Regions from separate parts of the Gracilibacillus pellucidus genome, predicted to be linked through region 2. Evidence: riboswitches for the same ligand, from Rfam matches in the RefSeq annotation. Region 2 holds a riboswitch; each other region holds the start of a gene.
What was found. Region 2 has a riboswitch for thiamine pyrophosphate ahead of SH601_RS06940 (thiamine phosphate synthase). Riboswitches for the same ligand answer to the same signal wherever they lie in the genome.

Region 1: another riboswitch for thiamine pyrophosphate. It lies ahead of SH601_RS09445 (ECF transporter S component); the one in region 2 lies ahead of SH601_RS06940 (thiamine phosphate synthase).
Region 3: another riboswitch for thiamine pyrophosphate. It lies ahead of thiW (energy coupling factor transporter S component ThiW); the one in region 2 lies ahead of SH601_RS06940 (thiamine phosphate synthase).

The regions. Positions count from the first base shown of each region.
Region 1 covers NZ_JAWZSR010000004.1:309,677-316,930, reverse strand. Annotated here, with positions in the region: gene SH601_RS09480 (DUF6434 domain-containing protein) at 43-609, opposite strand; gene SH601_RS09475 (helix-turn-helix transcriptional regulator) at 733-1,230, opposite strand; gene SH601_RS09470 (helix-turn-helix transcriptional regulator) at 1,351-1,629, opposite strand; gene SH601_RS09465 (AraC family transcriptional regulator) at 1,942-2,400, shown strand; gene SH601_RS09460 (alpha/beta hydrolase) at 2,521-3,291, shown strand; gene SH601_RS09455 (YaiI/YqxD family protein) at 3,288-3,734, opposite strand; gene dapA (4-hydroxy-tetrahydrodipicolinate synthase) at 3,824-4,714, opposite strand; lysine riboswitch at 4,857-5,039, opposite strand; TPP riboswitch at 5,224-5,331, shown strand; gene SH601_RS09445 (ECF transporter S component) at 5,481-6,071, shown strand; gene SH601_RS09440 (ABC transporter ATP-binding protein) at 6,073-7,254, shown strand, end outside.
Region 2 covers NZ_JAWZSR010000003.1:268,555-275,808, forward strand. Annotated here, with positions in the region: gene SH601_RS06930 (M20 metallopeptidase family protein) at 83-1,252, opposite strand; gene SH601_RS06935 (ferritin-like domain-containing protein) at 1,403-1,846, opposite strand; TPP riboswitch at 1,985-2,082, shown strand; gene SH601_RS06940 (thiamine phosphate synthase) at 2,180-2,794, shown strand; gene thiO (glycine oxidase ThiO) at 2,791-3,903, shown strand; gene thiS (sulfur carrier protein ThiS) at 3,925-4,119, shown strand; gene SH601_RS06955 (thiazole synthase) at 4,126-4,896, shown strand; gene SH601_RS06960 (MoeB/ThiF family adenylyltransferase) at 4,889-5,908, shown strand; gene SH601_RS06965 (disulfide oxidoreductase) at 6,232-6,654, shown strand; gene SH601_RS06970 (thioredoxin family protein) at 6,656-7,138, shown strand; gene SH601_RS06975 (antibiotic biosynthesis monooxygenase family protein) at 7,144-7,254, opposite strand, start outside.
Region 3 covers NZ_JAWZSR010000002.1:121,391-128,644, forward strand. Annotated here, with positions in the region: gene SH601_RS03975 (CBS domain-containing protein) at 1-193, opposite strand, end outside; gene SH601_RS03980 (DeoR/GlpR family DNA-binding transcription regulator) at 310-1,080, opposite strand; gene SH601_RS03985 (L-rhamnose mutarotase) at 1,159-1,473, opposite strand; gene SH601_RS03990 (HAD family hydrolase) at 1,579-2,439, opposite strand; TPP riboswitch at 2,565-2,679, shown strand; gene thiW (energy coupling factor transporter S component ThiW) at 2,807-3,307, shown strand; gene SH601_RS04000 (aldo/keto reductase) at 3,503-4,342, opposite strand; gene helD (RNA polymerase recycling motor HelD) at 4,495-6,864, opposite strand; gene SH601_RS04010 (ABC transporter ATP-binding protein) at 6,912-7,254, opposite strand, start outside.

The sequences.
Region 1 (7,254 bases), on a different contig from region 2:
ACAGTTAAACATCCATAAAAACTCCCTGTTTGTAGACTCATTTTATAAAAACTTCAAGTCTCCTTTTTCATACTTATTATGACCAGGAATAGATTTTTTGTACTTCCAACATGTAATGGCATCTTTTAGAGATTTGTCTTTATTATCATGAAAGAAATCTCGAATATATGTATTATATTCAAATTGCTTATCTATTTTCGTCTTGTTATTCTTCTTATTTTCTAAAATTTGATAATATGCAGTAATCGAATCTTGGTAAGTCTTGCCTGCATTCTGTTTCAACCATTGCTGAAATAGGACATTGAAAGAAAATGATTTACCTATATTTTCTTTATAGAAAGCTCTATGTGCTTCTGTACATACAAAATTTTCTTCAATTTTGCTTTCGAGATCAATTTTATCAATATTTTTACGTTGTTTTGGCGACCTTTTAGCCCGGATCTTTTCACCCGTTTCAAGGTAATGAGCGATTCTATTTGTTAATTCTTCTTTAGAACCTGTAGCTTGTAAATCTTCCTGTTTACAAAATGTTATAAGTTCCTCTTTTAAGTAATAGAAATTACGGAAAGTATGTACATCTAAATTTTTATTTATTATCTGTTTTTCCATACTGATCCTCCTAAATATAAATCATTTTATAATCAGGATATCACATAAATACTGACAACATATGTCAGTATTTATAAATTTATCACGGTGTAAACGTCCGTAAAACTCCCACTGATTGAAGTCTCACTTTATATTGTATTCGTACATAGCTCTAACTTCTTCCAAAAATTGAGTGCGAATACACATAGGGGATAAAACCTTAATAAATTTACCAAAGGATAACAAATATCTAATTAACCATTCTTCATTAGGCATATCAATAGAAACAATAAGACTACCATCGCTTTGTCGTGTTATATTATTTAGATTAAATTCATCAAAGACCCTATAAGCTATTTTTTCAGAAAAAAGTAAATCAAGATGAATATATTCTGCACAGCTTTTCTCATCTAAAGACGGAATATCCAAAGCTTGAAATTGGTTATCCGTAACGGTAATTTCATAAATTCTATTTAACTTGAATATCCTAAGATCTTTTTTATCTATGCAAAATGCTTGAAGATACCAAGCATTTGATTTATATAGCAATTTTGCAGGGTTTACTATCCTGTGACTTACTTCTCCTTTAGAATAAGCATAGTCAAAATTTATTTGCATTCGACTCAAAATTGCCGTTTTAATGATCTCAAATTTATTATGAACGTTATGCTATTCTCCCCATTGAGAAAAATCTATATCTATCCATTCATGTATGTGAGTTCGAAATAGGGCTTTTAATTTCAATATGGTGTCATTATCTGATCATTTTTTCGTTACTTCTAAATTATGTAATGCTATTAATATATTTTGCTGCTCTTCATCGGATAAAAGAGCTTTATTTAGAACAAAGTTGTCTACAAGATATATACCACCATTTCTACCATTAGATGTATATATAGGTATTCCCACACTGCTTATGATATCTAAATCCCTATATATTGTTCTAAAGGAAACCTCGAACTTTTCAGCTAATTCAGAGGCGGTAGCTTTTTCTCTATCCAAAAGATAATAGATAATTTTAAACAAGCGACTTTCTTTCAAAGCGAACCCTCCCTATATTTAGATGGAATTATATCACATAATTAGTGACACAAGTTATTAGTATTAAAGTATGTAATTTACCGATGGAAAGTAGTGCCTTATTCAATAGCATACATATCAAAGCATACAATGTCAGTCAGTAACCCTCAAAAAACAGAAAGCTCTTCTGCTTTCTCAATTGGCTCATTTTAAAATGGCGAAATGGAAACATTGTATCATGATTTAAAAGATTGCTAATATTTTTAAAAAAATTAAAATACATATAGAAAAACATTTTAAATCGATATATGCTTGATTTCAAGGAGGGATAATATGAAAATCAAAGTTGAAAATTTGCCCACAACAAAAATTGCGTTTTTTAGAAATGTGGGACCTTATGGTAATGAGAAAAATTTCGAAATGATGAAAGAATTTAAGAAATGGGTACGTACAAACGGGTTATCAAAAAATCGTTTTGAATACGGTATTTATGGTATTGCACAGGATAATCCTGCAATTACCCCTCTTGAAGAGTGTAGATATGATCTCATTATTTCTGTGGATAATGACTGGGAAGTAAAAAGGCCTGCCAACACAGGAATTTTTGAAGGTGGTAAATATGCAGTATTTACAATTGTCCATACTACAGAAGCTGTAAGAGATTTTTGGAATAACCTAAATGCCGAAATGTCAAAGTATAATTTCAATTTAAGAAAATCTCCAATTGTTGAACGTTATAAAGAAGAAGAGGGGGAAGATAAATATTGTGAATTTCTTATACCAATTCAATAAATAATGTTAAAATTTACGAAAATAATTTCATTTAACAGAATCTAATATTGACAATACGGCTTCTTCGAAAATGAAATAAAAAAAGGAGTAAATAACTAATATATAAAGGTGGTTATCTTATTGAAAATTATTGAGCAAAACACAGTAAACTGGGAAGAATCTGCTTTACATACGGATGTTCCGAGTATTACTCCATATCTATTAGAAAATGCTTTACATGCACCAATTATTTTAGTTATACCAGGAGGTGGGTATGGTCACAGAGCATATCATGAAGGGGAACCTGTTGCTAAATGGTTAAATGAAAACGGGTTCCATGCATGTGTACTGCGTTACAAGACTGCCCCTATTTCAGAACAAGAGACGATAACGCAAGCACAACAAGCTATCGTTTTCATCAAACAAAAACGAGCTGAGTGGAACCTCCACGGAGAAAACAAAGTAGGCGTGCTCGGTTTTTCAGCTGGTGGTCATTTAGCAGCAACGATCAGTAATCGGTTTATTACGGAAAGGGAAGTTTCATCTAGGCCAGATTTTCATATTCTTTGTTATCCGGTTATTACAATGAGAGAATTCACACACGAAGGTAGTAAAACGAACTTATTAGGAGAAAAGCCAGAGCAAAGACTAGTAGATTATTATTCATGCGAGGAAATGGTGCACAAAGACACACCACCTGCTTTTATTTGGTCAACAGCTAATGATCAAGCAGTACCTTCATTCAATAGTTTGCAATATGCTGTGGCACTACAAACTGACCAAATACCTTATGAGTTGCATATTTATCAAGACGGACGACACGGATTAGGACTTGCCGACGATCATCCGTACACACAAGATTGGAAACAAGCATGTCTGAACTGGATGAACGCTTATGTAGTAAGTAATTAACTGCTCTGTTCTAATAGCTTTCGTAATTTCAAGCGGAAGCTATTTTTTTGTTCTTCTGAAAACTTTTTCGGCCCTTTCGTTCGTATACCTGCTTTTCGTGCTTGTGCATTAATATGGCGTTCCTGTAGCATTTGGTCGATTTTGTCTTTTGTATAACGAAAGCCGATATGGTGTATAACATGACATCCTTTTTCTAGACAAAGTGCCGCTAAACCATAATCTTGTGTTACCACAACGTCACCATGTTTTACCATTTGGACAATTCGGTAATCAGCCGCATCCGCTCCATCATCTACATACTTAATAGAAACATGACTAGGCGTTTCCTTCATAGAAAAATGACTATAACTCTTCACTAACACTACATCCAACTGAAATAATTTTGCTTCTTCTATTATCATATCTGTCACCGGACATGCATCCGCATCTACATATATATTCATCTTATTCACTCCTCGTTTCATAGTATAGCAGAACGCTCATACTTACACACGAAAAAACAGTTCACCTTAATCGATGAACTGTCTTCTTATTATCCTGCATAATATTTTTCTTGGATAAAGAGTAATTTATGACGTAAAAGCTGCAATTCTTCTTCGTTAAGAGGAACTAATGGCAAACGCAAACTTCCCACATCCATTCCGTTCATTGAAAGAGCTGCTTTAACAGGTGCTGGACTTGGAGCCATAAACATTGCCTGCATAATCGGGTGTAAATACTGATGTAATTCTTGTGCTCGAGCAACATTACCTAAAGTGTAAGCAGTTATCATTTCATTCATTTCCGATCCTACTATATGAGAAGAAACAGAAACAATACCGTGTGCACCGATTGCTACAGCTGGGAGTGTTAATGTATCATCACCACTATATAAGGAGAAGTTACTATCTGTTTCATGAATAATACGCGTCATGCCATCTAAATCACCACTAGCTTCTTTAACAGCAACAATATTTTCGATTTGAGCTAATTTGATGATTGTTTCAGGATTGATTGCAACACTTGATCGACCAGGAATATTGTATAACATCACAGGTAAACTAGTGGATGCTGCAATAGTTTTAAAATGTAAATAAAGCCCTTCTTGAGAAGGTTTGTTGTAATATGGTGCAACTAGCATGACTGCATCCACACCAATCGTTTCTGCTTTTTTCGTCATTTCCATTGATTCTTGTGTATTGTTAGAACCTGTTCCTGCAATGACAGGCACACGGCCATTAACAGTTTTTACCGTAAACTGCAGTAAGGATAACTTTTCTTCTTTTGATAAGGTAGGGGATTCACCTGTCGTCCCAGCTACTACTAAGGCATCTGTTCCATTTTGAAGTAAATGGTTAATCAGTTGCTCTGTTTTGTCATAATCAATTGCGTTTTTTTCATTAAATGGTGTAACCATCGCGGTTAATACACGTCCAAAATTCATTTTACATCCACCTCTATTCAAAGATTAAAAACAATTTCACTTGTACCTGAATAGAGCATATCTCATCAAACCATTTTTCGTATAAAAAAGATGCAAGTAATGAGGGTATCATTACTTGCATCTTTGTATACTTTAGCTCGATGCGTGAGATAGCCCTCCATACAGTCTTCACTATATGACAGCCCAACATTTATTTAATGCAGGACCAGCAATGTATGTTGATGTGTACGTACATTACTTCGGCAAATTCCCCTTTCCATTAGCTTTCCTCGGCTACATCAGCCTCCAGCTAGGTACTAATGGTTTTTGCACCTCTATTCTCACTTCAATAAAAATTGAAGCAAAACGATATAATTGTTTTTTGTTGATTCTAACTATATCAAAAAAATGTACTCGTTGCAAACAAAATTTTTTCTTAATTGTTATGAAATTTGGTGGGAATTTCCTACAATAAACCTTGACAATACGAAAAGATTTGGTATGATGTAGTCAAATTACATATTACGATCACATTCCACTAGGGGTGTCTTTTAAAGACTGAGATTAAAGTCATTACTTTAAGACCCTTAGAACCTGATCTGGTTCATACCAGCGTAGGGAAGTGGCTTAAGGTGCAATAGAATAATGATATTGCAGTTTTCTGATGGATAAGTTTAGCCACTATCTCTACGTCACGTATGGATAGTGGCTTTTTTCGTATGCAAAAGGAGGAAAGAGAAGCGAGTTTTGACTATTAATCAATAAAATAAAAAGGAGCGTAATACCAATGAAAAAATCATTAACGTTAACAGATATTTTGATCACGATTGTCATTGCTTTTATTTTTGCGGTTATTTATAAACTTTGGGGACCATTGTATAGTTTAGTAGGTGTTTTCGGATTACATATCGATCAATTGCTCTATGGCATGTGGTTTATGGCGGCGACTGTTGCCTTTTTAATCATCCGAAAGCCAGGAGTTGCTTTACTAGCGGAATTAGCAGCCGCGCAAGGAGAATTTATGTTTGGTGGCCATTGGGGAATATCGTTGCTACTATATGGACTTATTCAAGGACTTGGCTGTGAACTTATATTTGCGATGTATCGTTACAAGAGTTATCGATTATACGTTACTTGCCTCGCAGCAATTGGTGCAGCTGTCGGCTCACTTATTTTAGATGTGTTTTATGGTTATATTGATTCATTAGCTGTGTGGAATCTTACTTTACTAATAGTGAATAGAATCGTAGGGTCGATTGTGATCACCGGCTTCTTTGCTTATTTCCTAGTAGAAGCTATCGACAAAACAGGGGTAACCAAAAGTATTCGTCCTGTGTCAAATGAGGATTATCACCTATTAGATGACGAGGTGCGTTAAGATGATAACGTTAAAAAAATTACGAGCAACCTACCCTAACAGTGATAGTCTACTATTCAAAGATTTATCGATTACTATAGCAAAAGGAGAAAAAGTATTAGTTGTTGGTCCATCAGGTTCAGGTAAATCGACGTTACTTCAGATTATGGCAGGTTTAATACCTGATGTTATCGAAATGCCGTTAAAGATAGCGGAACGCTCAGTCTCACCATCATATGGCATGGTTTTTCAAGATCCAGATGCACAATTTTGTATGCCCTATGTGGATGAAGAAATTGCTTTTGTATTAGAAAATAGAAATACACCGAAAAAAGAAATGCCAACGTTGATTCATCAGTATCTTCAAAAAGTCGGATTACAACTAGAAGATATTCATACCTCTATCCAGCAATTATCAGGAGGAATGAAACAACGATTAGCAATAGCCTCCGCTTTAGCGCTAGAACCAGAGGTGCTGTTTTTAGATGAACCAACGGCAATGCTTGATCAAACAGGGACACAACAAGTTTGGGACACATTAAAAACCGTTGCTGATGATAAAACAGTGGTTATCGTCGAGCACAAAATCGATCACGTATTACCGCTAGTTGACCGCCTTATTATGTTAGATAGCGAAGGAAAAATTATCGCAGATGGTAATCCAAACCTTCTATTACATCAGCATAAAGATACATTTTATCAAGCAGGGATTTGGTATCCAGATATATGGGAGGATTATCGAATGACTATACCTGCAAAATCAGAACTAGAAACGAGTCATCGACCAATTATAGAACTAGATGCTTTTGCAGGTTTTTATCACAAACAAAAGAAAATAGAAGTGGAACAAGCAACGATTCAACATGGGGATTGGATTGCGATAACAGGGGAAAATGGCTCTGGGAAAAGTACGTTAATGTTAGCGATCATGCAATTAATCAAAACAGAAGGGACTATTAACTACCATTTATCCGAAGGTGTAGAAACGTGTGATTATCGCAAAATGGGCTATGTATTTCAAAACCCTGAACTTCAATTTATAACCAATAGTGTCTATAAAGAGTTACAGCATTCATTAGAACATAGTAATATCCCGTCTGAACAGTTTGCAGAAAGAATCAATCAACACTTAATAACATACAATCTTGAACATGTAAAGGAGCATCATCCCTATCAGCTTTCGATAGGCCAAAAGAAACGATTA
Region 2 (7,254 bases):
CAGTGGGAATCAAAACTTCCACTGATTGCAGTCTCACTTTATATGCACCGATTATTGTTCGGATTTTCTTTATCCAATTATTTCAAGACTTATTCACATCTAATGTAGCTGCAATCAATGTTTTTGCTGCTATTTTCATCGCTCGTTCATCAAAGTCAAACAATGGATGATGATGTGGAACGAATCCATTGTCGATCTGTGCACCTGTAAAGAAATAAGCACCAGGTTTGTTTTGGAGATAATAGGAAAAATCTTCACCTGTCATCGTAGGTGCTACCATTTCCGCTTTTTGTACTTCCTTCACTTGCTTGGCAGCTTCTAGTACTTTCTCCGCATATTCGGGATGGTTCACAACTGGTGGATAGCCAAATGCATAGTCAAAATCATAGGCCATATCGTAGCTAAGGCACGTTCCTTTGATAACTTTCTCCATTTCTGCTTTAATAAAATGTTGCACTTCTGCATTAAATGTACGTATAGTACCACTGATGACCGCGGTATTTGGTATCACGTTAAAGACATTGCCTGAAAGGAATTTACCGATTGTTATGACGGCAGTTTCCAGCGGATCGATACGTCTACTGACAATTTGTTGTAAGTTGATAACAAGCTGTGATCCAGCGACAACAGGATCTTTTGTCTGATGGGGGATGGCACCATGACCACCTTTTCCTTTAAGTTGTATCGTAAAGGAGTCAGCAGCTGCCATAAAGTTCGTTGGAGCGGTTTGGACGACGCCATATGGTGTATTTGTCCAAAGGTGTGTTCCGTAAACAACATCTACATTCGCTAGGGCGCCAGCTTCAATCATTGCTTTTGCACCACCAGGAACAAGTTCCTCTGCATGTTGGTGAATAAAGACAACCGTACCAGCTAATTTGTCTTGATGTTTCTGTAACACTTTTGCAACTGCTAAAAGTGTCGTCGTGTGTCCGTCATGCCCACAAGCATGCATGACCCCCTCTTTTTTTGATTTATAGCTTACCTCTTTTTCATCTTGAATAGGTAACGCATCGAAATCTGCGCGTAAGGCAACCGTTTTTCCTGGTTTAGTTCCTTTTAATGTTGCTACAACCCCATTTTCGCCGACATTTGCTTCATAAGGAATATGTAATGATTGATATTGTTCTTGTATAAAAGCAGCTGTTTTCTCTTCTTGAAAGGACAGCTCTGGATGTTGATGTAAAAACCTTCTCATTTCGACCATTTCTTCATATAATGCATCAATTTCTTCGAATAAAGTGTCCCTCATTTTCTCACCCCGAAAAAAGAATTTCTTCTCATTATAACATAAATAGAGAAAATTCAGTTTGTTGTTAATGTTTTAATAATGAATGAAACGATATTTCTGTTCTTTACTAAACACAAAAAAACAACCTCCAAAACCGGAGGCTGTTTCTACTTATTGAAAGCTTTTATCTGCTAAAAGGCGTTCTGTTTCTTCTTTGTGACCTGTTTCGTCTGCAATAATATCTTCTAATTTAACCACTAATTCTGTTAAACCAAGCTCATCTGCTTGTTGTTTTCTTGTCTCATAACGTTCAATTGTTTCTGTTTCTGCTTTAAGTGTCGCTTCTAACATTTCTTTCACATCTGTTAGTTGCTCGACTTTTGCTGGAGTGGTTGTTGGTGTACCACCTAATGTTTTGATTTTATCGGATAAGTATAAAGCATGTCCGATTTCATCATTTATCTCATCTTCAAAAAATGGTTTTAGGAAGGAGCGATATAATCCTGATACAACAGATGCGTGATACGTATACATAATCGTTGCCGCATACTCATTTGCTAAGTCTACATTTAATCCATCGATAAGCTCTTGTAATTTTGCTTGATCTTGTGCCATTTACGTTCAACATCCTTTCATTATTATCTCTACACTATATATCTACCCTTTTACAAAAAGTTTAAACATAAATACTAGATTTTTATTGGAAAAAAATATATGATATGTTATTCTTTTTTTGTAAGCGAATAAAATAGTAATGAACACTAGGGGAGCCTTTTAGGCTGAGACGATTCTTCGGACCCTTTGAACCTGATCTGGTTAACACCAGCGGAGGGAAGTGGTAGGAAAAGCACTGATTTATCTAAACTGCTTTTAATTATGCCACTTGTCCATGCTGGGTGAGTGGCTTTTTGACGTTCTTTTCACTACCGAATCAAAGGAGTAATGACAATGCAAGGAATACACCTTATTTCAAATGGAAGATTAACAGAGAAAGAGTTAGATTTCGTTGCGAGAAATATGGAGTTGCTTGATTTTTTTCATCTGCGTGAGAAGAAAAAAACAGCACAAGAGATAGCCGATCTTGCTGATAGACTAATGGATACAGATGTACCACGAGAACGGATTATCATTAATGATCGTGTCGATGTGGCACATGTGAAGCGATGTGGAGGAGCTCAATTAGCTTATCATAGTCTTACCATTGCGAATGTAAAAGCTTGTTTTCCTCATTTATTAGTTGGTAAGTCTGTTCATTCACTTGCAGAAGCATTAGATGCAGAACAACAGGGTGCGGATTATTTACTGTATGGTCATATCTTTCCAAGCAACTCTAAACGTGGTGCAGAGCCAAGAGGGGTTGCCGCATTGGCTGAGTTAACTCGCAATGTGTCTCTTCCGGTCATTGCCATTGGTGGAATACATACGAGTAATGTACACCAAGTGCTTGCTGCTGGTGCAAACGGGATAGCGATTATGTCAGGAATATGGGATGCCGAAGATCCAGTCAAAGCTTTAAAGCACTATCGTGACGTGTTCGACAAAGTGGAAGGAGGCGTCGTATGAAGCAAGCATTTGACCAAATTGTCGTTGGTGGAGGAGTAATGGGAACATCGATTGCTTATCAATTAAGTAAACGAGGTTACAGAGTATTGTTGCTAGAAGCAAACGAAATAGCTGCAGAGGCATCAAGTGCGGCAGCGGGTATGCTAGGTGTACAGATGGAATTTGAACAGAACTCAGCTTTATTTCAATTTGCCAAAGAAAGTAGAGCCTTATTTCCTTCATTAGCACAAGAGTTGTTAGAGGATAGTGGTGTGGACATTCAATTAATCGAAAAAGGTGCATTGAAACTTGTCTATCACGAGGACGAATTACCACGATTAAAAAGGATTGCAACGTTTCAAACAGAACAAGGAAAAGAGGCAAGAATCATTTCCGCATCTACCGTGCCAGAAAAAGAACTTGCTACAGACTTTTATGCCGCGCTTTACTGTCCGACAGAAGGTCAAGTATCTGCACCACATTTAACGAAGGCATTTGCAAGAGGAGCTGAGCGTCATGGTGCGGTGATATATGAGCAAACAGAGGTGACTGATTTTATTGTTGAGCATGGGAAAGTGATCGGAGTTACTACTACGGACGACAGCTATTATGCGAATGCTGTAGTGATGACTTGTGGATTTAAGAGCGGTCGTTTTTCAAGTTTTATTAAAGGAATTACACCGATAAAAGGAGAATGCTTGTCTGTTATTACGGATAAACCATTGATCCAATCTACCATTTTCACAGAAGGTTGCTATATCGTACCAAAGCGAGGAAACAGACTGATTATTGGTGCTACTTCGAAGCCAAATCAAACGGACAAAGATGTCAAGGTAGCGAGTGTCCTTCATTTATTATCGCGAGCAAAACAAATACTACCGGCGTTAAACAAAGCATCTATCGAAAAAATATGGGCAGGTGTGCGTCCGATGACACATGACGGGCTCCCTTACTTAGGGGAAGTACCAGATGTATCGGGGTTATTTGTTGCTACTGGGCACTATCGTAATGGCATATTATTAGCAGCAAGAACAGCCACTTTTATGGCGGATTTTATCGAGGGCAAACAAGTGAATCAGCATTTTTTAACTGCTTTTTCCTTAACAAGGGAGCGGCTAGTCTCTGTATGAGGAGGAATAGATTTGAAGATAATGATAAACGGTGATGCATTAACAGTGAATGATCAGGTTACGAATATAGCAGATTTATTAAAAGAGTTACGATTAGAAAAAAAGTCATTAATCATTGAACATAATCAAGTTATTTTGAGAAAAGAACATCATCAGGGAACGAGCCTTTCAGAAGGTGATCGTTTAGAAATTGTTCATTTTGTTGGAGGAGGATGATTAAATATGTTGAATATAGGAAAATACACTTTTCAATCTCGTTTATTGTTAGGTACAGGTAAATATCCAAACTATGATGTGCAAAAACAAGCAGTGGATGTATCAGAAACAGAAATACTAACGTTTGCTGTTCGGCGAATGAACATTTATGATCCAGAACAACCAAACTTTTTGGAAAAAATTGATCAAAAGAAGTATCGCTTTTTACCGAATACTGCTGGGGCAAAAAATGCAGAAGAAGCAGTTAGGATTGCTAAATTAGCAGATGCTTCTGGATTATGTGACATGATTAAAGTGGAAGTAATAGGCTGTGATCGAACATTACTACCTGATCCTGTTGAAACAATAAAAGCTACTGAAATATTACTAGCTGAAGGCTTTACTGTTTTGCCATATACGTCAGATGATGTAGTACTTGCTAGAAAATTAGAAGAATTAGGTGCTCACGCTATCATGCCTGGAGCGTCCCCGATTGGTTCAGGACAAGGGATTATTAATCCATTAAACTTGCAATTTATTATTGAACAAGCAAATGTGCCAGTAATAGTAGATGCTGGAATCGGTTCTGCGAGCGATGCAGCATATGCAATGGAATTAGGAGCGGACGGTGTTCTGTTGAATACAGCAGTTTCAGGAGCAGATGATCCTGTTAAGATGGCAGAAGCGATGAAGCTAGCTGTTCATGCTGGTAGATTAGGATTTGAGGCAGGCAGAATAGCGAAGAAGGACTATGCTGTAGCAAGTAGTCCGAAAGAAGGAGTTAGTGTAAGTGAATAATCGTTATCATCGTCAAATGCTGTTTCAACCTATCGGAGAAGAGGGACAACGTAGATTACAAGAAAGTCATGTAGCAATTGTAGGAGTTGGTGCGCTTGGATCAAGCAATGCAGAAATGCTAGCAAGAGCTGGAGTTGGTACACTAACATTGCTTGACCGTGATTATGTGGAAGCTTCTAATTTACAACGGCAACAGCTTTTTTCTGAAGCGGACGTGGAGGCGAAAACACCAAAGGTAATTGCAGCAAAGAAGAGGTTAGAGGAGATTAATCATTCTACTATCATCCATGCAAAAGTAATCGATGCGGGAGTAGAAGAACTAGAAAATATCGTGCCACAAGTAGATGTTGTCATTGATGCAACGGATAACTTTGATACAAGATTAATACTAAATGATGTTTGCCAAAAACATCACAAGCCATGGATCTATGGTGCGTGTGTATCAAGCTACGGTGTAACCTTTACTGTACTGCCTGAAAATAGTCCTTGTTTACACTGTCTGATGGATCATATACCGAATGATGGAGCTACTTGTGATACAGTCGGGATTATTAGTCCAGCAGTGCAAATGGTTGTCTCCCACCAAGTAACAGAGACATTGAAAATAGTGACAGGCAATACGGACGCACTTTCGGGTAAATTAATCGCTTTTGATTTATGGAAAAATCAGCACATCGAAGTAAAGGTAGCTAGCTTAAAGGATAATCAATGTCCATCATGTGCGAAAAAGCAATATCCTTACTTAACTTATCAATCACAATTAAAAACAGCTGTCCTATGTGGCAGGAACACTGTGCAAATTAGATCAAGCGAACAAAAAGTAATCTCATTCGATGAACTAAAAAATAATTTAGAACGAAATAAACGAGTCAAATTATTTTCCAATCCCTATTTGTTATCATTTGAAATCGAAAAATTTCGCATAGTTCTTTTTCGTGATGGACGAACCCTTATTCATGGAACAAAAGATATCACCGAGGCGAAAAAAGTATACTATCAATATATTGGATGAGGCAGCTCAGTGGAGTTGCTTCTTTTTTTGTATGTGTGCACGAAAAACTATTTAATTCGACGAACAGTGTAAGTATCGCGCTGTTCAAGGTTCAGGAAGTGGTGATGAATGCCCGAAGGACCAGAGAGCAAGGAGCCGGTCACTCATAAGCGAGATGAAAGCCGGAAAAACAACTAGACCAAAAACCAAAGTCGATATCATTACATGAATTCATGATACACTCTTGCTATTTTAAACTTTATTTAATAAAGTATTCCTATTGTCTTTATTTGTTTTTTATATGCTTGTATGTATAATGAATGTGAGAGGAGAATGTGAGCGATATGAACAAGACAAAGGACACGTTGCTTTTTATTGTGTGGGCACAAAGTTTAATTGCCACGATGGGAAGCTTGTTTTACTCAGAAGTAATGCAATATACACCTTGTGAGATGTGCTGGTATCAACGGATTTTAATGTATCCGCTCGTTGTCATTTATGGCTATGCATTATATAAGAAAGATATTCGCTATGCTTTTCCAGGACTTATTTTAAGTGGAATAGGTATATTTGTTGCTGCTTATCATTACTTAATTCAAAAAGTACCTGCAATGCAAGCGGCAGGTGATGCATGTGGTTTGATTCCATGTACAACAACATATGTGAACTATCTTGGTTTTATTTCTATTCCATTCCAAGCATTAGTTGCTTTTCTTGTTATTTTTATTATTCATATTTATTTAATTGTGCAAAAAAGGAGCGCTTAAGATGAAGAAGATGATCATTTTTATAGCAGTGCTCGTCGTTATTTTCGGAGCACTAGTTTTCGTCGTACAGCAACAACAATCGAAACAAATTGATGGTAAAGACAATCCATATGGTAAAACAGATTTAAGTAAGTCAACGATTGATCAATTAGACGATCCAATGTATCAAAATCAAATATTGCCTGATGACTTACAAAGTAAATTAGATGATGGCGAAGATTTAACGGTTTATTTCTACAGTCCTGAATGTGTGCATTGTCAACGAATGACACCTGTGATTGTACCATTAGCAGACGAATTAGGTGTCGATGTAGTGAAGTTAAACCTATTAGAGTTTGAACCTGCATGGCCACAATTTAATATTGAAAGTACGCCAACACTTGTCCATTATGAAAATGGACAAGAAACAGCAAGAATTGTTGGAGAGCAACCACAAACGAATTTCGAAAACTTCTTTAAACAAGAAGTATTAGGAGAAGAGTAGAGAGACTATTCTTCTCCGACATGGAAGGTTTCTGTATAGACGGGTCCGGCTATATAGGGATCTTCTTTTTTGTGTGGAAGGGGATTTGTTTGTTTCCACTCTTTATATGCACTACT
Region 3 (7,254 bases), on a different contig from region 2:
CATCTTTATTGTCTGCATACCCTCTAATTACTAAATCTCGGTCTGTTACCATTCCCAACAACTCTTGATTATCACTACATACAGGAATAGCCCCAACATTTCTTTCTTTCATTAATGTAGCTGCTTCTGATAATGTATCAGTTGGCTTACACGCTGATACGTTATCCGCCATAATATCTCTAACTGTTTTCACTTCGAAAACCTCCTTGTATTCAGCCATCATAGTGTAGTATGGACAGCTTTGTTTAAAACTTGCACTTGAAAACATGGAAGTTTTTTCAATGAAAAAGCACTTCGTTGATGCTATGCTTAACGAAGTGCTTTGATAACCTCTAGTCCCAGCTCTTGCAAACTTTCCACATCTTTATTTTCTGCATGGCTATCTGTCACAATTCGTTCTACATGAGAGAGCGACGCTACATGAGCAAATGCTTGAGAATGGAACTTATGATGGTCAGCTAAAATATAGGATGTATCCGCAATTTCCATCATTTTTTGTTTTACACGCGCTTGTTGTTCATTGGACTCGCTAATCCCTTTATCAAAATGAAGCCCTTTGCAAGATAAAAAAGCCTTATTAACATGGTATTCATCAAGCGATCGTACTGCTAGTGGTCCTACATATGAAAGAGACCGTTGCAACAATGTACCGCCTGTAGAAATGACAGTGATTTGTTTTTTCTTACTTAATTCCAGCGCAACATTAACCGAATTAGTTAAAACCGTCACCGGCATATTCGGCAAGTTCTTGGCCACATACCATGCTGTCGTGCTAGCATCTAACAATATTTTATCGGTTTCTACTATGTGTTTGACAGCTTCTTCTGCGATTTCTTTTTTCTCTTTTACATACATTACTTCTCGTTCTTGAAAAGGAATTTCTGGTCCATCATTAGAGGAATCTATACTTACCGCTCCTCCATGACTTCTTGCTAATTTTTTCTCTTTTTCTAATTTTTCTAAGTCACGTCGAATTGTTTCATCTGTTACGGAGAAAAGAGTTGCAAGCTCAGACACTCTAATGCTCTTCTTCTCGTTCACGACCTCCACAATTCGTTGATGTCGTTCTGCAACTAGCATTCGCCTCTCCTACCTTCTCGATCTACAAAAACTGTTTACTACATGACTATAGGCAAAATTATCATAAATTTCAACTGTTTAGTCAAGGCGGAATACTTCTTGATCAATTACATACATTTTGGGATCACCTTTCTCATCCATCGCTAAAATATCGCTCATAAATGCCTGCCACTTGCGGTTCGCTGGATTTGTTTCAAGCTCCTTCATAGCCCGATGATAATCATCCACTTCCATATAAGCATATAACTTATTACCGTCCATAAAAATACTATAACTTGTTATCCCTACCTCTTTTAATGCTTGCAATAACGCTGGATGAACCGCCTGATGCCTTGCCTTATATTCTTCCTCCGAACCTTCTTTACATTCCATTGTAAAAATATATCGTGCCATCAAACCCCTCCCATCAATGTAATCGCATTCATTTTATAGCACTTTATTTATGTTTGTTTTAATTATAACAAAACCACAAACAAACATAAATAAAAAAAATCAAAATTATACTTCAGCTTGAAAATAGTTCTTTAAGAAATGGTATACGCCTTCTTCATCATTTGTATAGGTAGTCGTATCTGTGACTAACTCTTTAATTTGATCCGTCGCATTACGCATACCTACTGGGTAACCTACATATTTCATCATCGGAATATCATTATTACTATCCCCCATTGCCATCGTTTGTTCAGGGCTAATCCCATAATGATTGAGTAAAGCTTTAATTCCCGTTGCTTTATTCACACCACTAACCATAACTTCTACATTATGATGACTAGATGAAGAAGTAGTAAAATCTGTTTCTTTTTTCAGTTCCTCTAAACACTCAATCCAATTTTTCATTTCTGTTTGCTCAGAAGAAAAACAATACATTTTTGCATATTTTTGTTCTGGTAATTGCTCATACCATTTAATATCATGGTTGATTGCATCTTCTCTTTCCAACCATTCATTAATGCCTACTTGATCTGGCTTATTACCACTAATCATTTTCTCCATATATGGTTTATCCTCTAATAACGATAGACGATCACCATCATTTGGGTGTGCTTCGTAATAAATGTTATGCTCTCTAGCGGACTGAATAACTTTTTCCACAAGTGTTGTTGATAAGCTATGCTCCAACAATTTCTCCCCATCTAAATAAGTAATCATTCCATTAGCCGTTACAAATCCGTCTAATTCGATATCCGCAGGTGCCGAGTCAAATACTTCATTTAATGAACGTCCTGTTACGATAAACACGCGAACACCTTGTTGTCTTATGTACTGAATAATAGTAAGTGTATTTTCCGTTAATTGATTATGATTATTTAATAATGTACCATCCATATCTAAACATAATGCTTTCGGTAAAAATGTCATATTATCACCCTCCTAGCTGTAAGTATAGCATATCCTAAAGTAGGAAGTTGATGACAGCTCTTATCCCATTCTTTCATTGACATTTCCAACTTGTTTGATATAATTTCCCATATTAATATACGTGTTATCACTACTAGGGGTGCCTGTTCATTACAGGCTGAGAGAAAGACATATCAAGCCTTTTAACCCTAAGAACCTGATCTGGCTTATACCAGCGGAGGGAAGTAGTCAAACTATCCACATAGTATGGCTAGGTTCTAAATATAGAATCTGGTCTTTTTTGTTATTAATATGTGAATAAACGGTTAGCGAGACACTTTTTTCAGGTTAGTGACACACGTTCCACATCAATGAGGAGGGTGTTAACTTGAATCGAACGTTACGATTAACAATGATGGCTGTTTTTGTGGCAATCGGCGTATTAGGTTCACAGTTTTTATGGTTTCCAACTGGCATTGCCAAAGCATATCCGGTGCAACATGCTGTAAATGTCATTTCTGCGGTTATACTCGGACCAATTCCTGCTGTGATTATCGCCTTTGTTATCGGACTATTACGAAATTTATTAGGCATCGGAACAATCCTTGCCTTTCCTGGTGGAATGATCGGTGCTTTATTTGCTGGTTACTTATATCACTGGACAAAAAAGAAACTGTTAGCTGGTGTTGGTGAAATTATCGGAACTGGTGTAATAGGAGCTCTGCTCTGTGTACCAATTGCGAATATCATCATGGGAACCCCAGCCGGAATAATAGCGTTTTTACCCGGGTTTCTCGTCAGTAGTATCACAGGAGCGATTATTGGAATGTTAATATTATCAAAGGTTAAGCATACGTCTATTGTCAGGCAACCTGCTTCGCCCAAATAAATGGTGTTTTAAAATAAACTGAACTTCGCATGACGTTAGCATAGTAATAAAATAATGGTTTGTTCGTGAGAGGTTACGTGTTCGAAGACAGAACTTTTGTTAATGGGAACGATATGTCCTTGAGACGCTCTCTCGACGACATAGCTTCATCAAAAAAGAAAGCTGAGGTCCTATCCCAACTTTCTTTTTTTGATTTTATCGTTTATTAAATGTGTCAGGGTCTGCCCCTACGCGTTCATCTTTGTTCATTTCATTAATTAATTGCATTTCTTCTTGTGACAGTTCGAAATCAAACACGTCCGCATTATCTTGAATACGGTGTTGTTTAACTGATTTTGGAATAGTCACTACTTCTTGTTGTAAGTCCCAACGCAAGATTACTTGTACGGTTGTTTTACCGTGACGCTCAGCAATCTTCGTTAAAGTAGGATCATCAAGAAGCTGCCCTTGTTTTAATGGAGACCAAGCTTCTAATTGAATATTGTGTTGTTTACAAAATGCTTGTACATCACGTTGTTGCAAGTGTGGATGGTATTCTACTTGATTAACCATTGGTACTACTTCTGCATCTTTCATAAGATCTTCTAAATGGTGCTCTTTGAAGTTACTTACGCCAATCGCACGAACCTTACCATCTTTATATAATTGCTCCATAGCCTTCCATGATTCTTTATATTTATTTTGTTCAGGAACTGGCCAATGAATTAAATATAAATCTAAATAATCAATTCCTAATTTATTTAAGCTTGTTTCAAATGCTTTAAATGTTTCATCATAACCTTGATCAGCATTCCATAGCTTTGTAGTAATAAATAGATCTTCACGAGGAATACCTGAATCTTTAATTGCTTTTCCTACACCTTCTTCATTACCATAAACAGCTGCTGTATCAATACTTTTATAGCCGTGCTCAAGTGCCCACTTGACAGAGTTATAAACTTCTTCTCCCTCTTCAACTTTGAAAACACCTAAACCGAACCATGGCATTTTCACACCATTATGTAGCGTAGTAGTTGACTCTAAATTCTTCGCCATACCTACATTCCTCCTTTATTTATTACGTATATTAGAATGCCACAAAACAAATAAAATATAAAACATTGTGCTCAAGATCACAGTACTTCTTATTTTGTCGGTGGAACAAAAAATCCGACATATGATAGCCGGATTTTTATATCACACGAATTTTATTCTTTTCCATAATTACCAATTTGGTGCACTTTGTAATGACGATATTGTTGTTTCGGTATATCATCCATGAAAGGGGTTGGAGAGCCAATAGAAAATAGTGCTAGATGATGCATTGCTCTTGTACACGCTGTATAGAAAAGGTTCCGTTCCAATTCATCCTGAAAATTGTCGTGTGATGCGTCTGTAATGATAACCGCATCAAATTCGATCCCTTTTGCTAGATAGGCGGGAATGACGACAATTCCCTTATCAAAAGTATGTGCTTCCTGTGTCATTAACTCTATTTCCATATATGGCTTGAGCTGCTGATACATTTGTTCACATTGTTCCATCGTTTTACCGATCAGCGCAATTGTTTCATTACCATCTTGTTCATATTGTTCTATTTGATCCATTATTTTACCGATCAACATTTCTTGTTGCTCTACTTCCATCAGAATTGGTGTGTCACCATCACGTTCAAATGGTTCAATTAAGTGACCCTTCGGCATAAATGATTTCGTAAATTCCACAATTGGTGCAGTAGAACGGTAACTTCTCGTTAACTCCATTCGTTCATGTTTTTCTTGCCATTTTTCTGATAACAAGGTCTCTTCTCTTAGAGCATGCGCATAAATAGCTTGGTTTATATCACCTAGCAATGTCATTCGACTAACAGGAAACATTAATTTCATCAACGCAAACTGGAAAGGTGTATAATCTTGCGCCTCATCAATAAATAAATGCTGAATAGCTCGTTGCGCATCAAAGCCAAGCAAACTTTTTTCGAAGTAAATATAACCTGGTGCATCTTCCCATGATAAATACTTATGTTTTAAATGTTCATCTGTTAATGCACATATTTCCTCCCATTTTTCCGGTAGTGAATCTATTTCATCCGCTTGGACTTTTTCTGTTGTGAATAACTTCCTAAATGTTTTAAGTGGATCTACAAATGCTAACTGTTTTATTTTTTTACGTAAAGGTCTGAGCTTCGCTGCTACAACTCGCTTACGTAATAGCTCTTCTTCACGGTCAAAATCATCAAACGTATCCTCAGAAAAACGACTTTCATCCTGTAATGCTTTATGCACATCTACATAATCAGCTTTCTCTAGCAATTCACTCTCTTCGAGTACCCAGTCTTGCTCTCTTTCTTCTTTCTCTAACTGTTTCAACTGATGCAAAATCCAATTAGCAACTTGCTCAAGTCTGTCAGGGATTGCTAAAGTACCTTCTGTTTGATAAAAATATTCCTCTATCATTTGTTTGGTGAGAATCGTTTCACCTCTAAACGTAATATTACGGAAGACGATCCCATCACTCGCAAGTCGCTCTAAAAAGTGATCAATTAAACCTTTATATGGAAGACTTGCTTTATAATGCATTGCTTCTACTCTCGCTTCATAATTATCCGCCTGCTTTTGCAAATAGAATTCCATTTGCTCAAATGGCGTTTCTAATTGGAAACTGTCGTCTAGCTGGCGGTGTAAGAATTGATAAAAGGTCATCTGTTGCATATTATCTTCACCAAGCTCTGGCAGAACGGTCGCTACATAGCTATTGAACAATGGATTCGGTGAAAATAAAACAATCTGTTCAGACGTTAATGTCTCACGATAACGATATAACAAATAAGCTACACGTTGCAAAGCAGCTGACGTTTTACCACTTCCAGCTACACCTTGCACAATTAAAACATTTGCTTTTTCATTCCGAATAATTTGATTTTGTTCTCTTTGGATCGTTGACACAATACTCTTCATTTTCGTACTTGCTTGATTACCTAGTACTGCCTGAAGTAAATGGTCACCTATTGTCAAACCAGTGTCAAACATTCCCTTTAAATCGCCATTACGAATCACATATTGTCGTTTTAAGGTTATTTCCCCGGAAATATTTCCATCTACTGTGTCATATTGTGCCGGTCCTGGTGGATAATCGTAGTACATACTCGAAATTGGCGCTCTCCAATCATATACTAAAAAGTCTTCTTCCTCTTTATCCAATACAGAAGCTAACCCTATGTATATATTTTTTTCCTCTTCTTGTCCGTCTTCAAGAAAATCAATTCGGCCAAAATACGGTTTATCCTCTAAACGGCGTAATATATCAAGACGCTCACTTACTTGACCATGGCTTCTTTCACGTTCCGAAAGAAATTCTTGTTGCTGCTTAATACTAGCCTCCGTCTCAATCTTGTCATCCATTTCTTCAATATTAACCGTTACATCTTCCCAAAACTCGCGTCTAATATCGATAACATCTTCCCTTAAATCTTTTGCGCGTGATTGTAGGGAAATCATTTTTCTTTTAATTTCATCGACAACCTCTGTTACTCTCTCTTTTTCCTGTTGCCATTCTTTATCTTCATGTTTATCTGCCACTATATCCACCTCCGTGACATTAATTTTGTCAGTTAGTTTTATTTGTATCACTCATATACAGTTTGTGTTTCAATTAGATTAGCATAGAATCCTTTTTCTTTCATTAATATTGAATGTGTTCCTTTTTCTATTATTTTACCATCCTTTAGGACAAGTATCATATCAGCCTTCTCAATCGTATTCAAGCGATGTGCAATCACAAAGCTAGTCTTCCCTTGCATCAACTTTTCTAACGCATCTGTTATTTTTAATTCGGTGATTGTATCAATACTACTTGTTGCTTCATCTAATAGTAAGAGCGATGGATTAGATAGCATCGCTCTTGCTATCATTAATAATTGACGCTGGCCTTGACTAATACCTTGGCCATTACCTTCCAGTACTGTATCA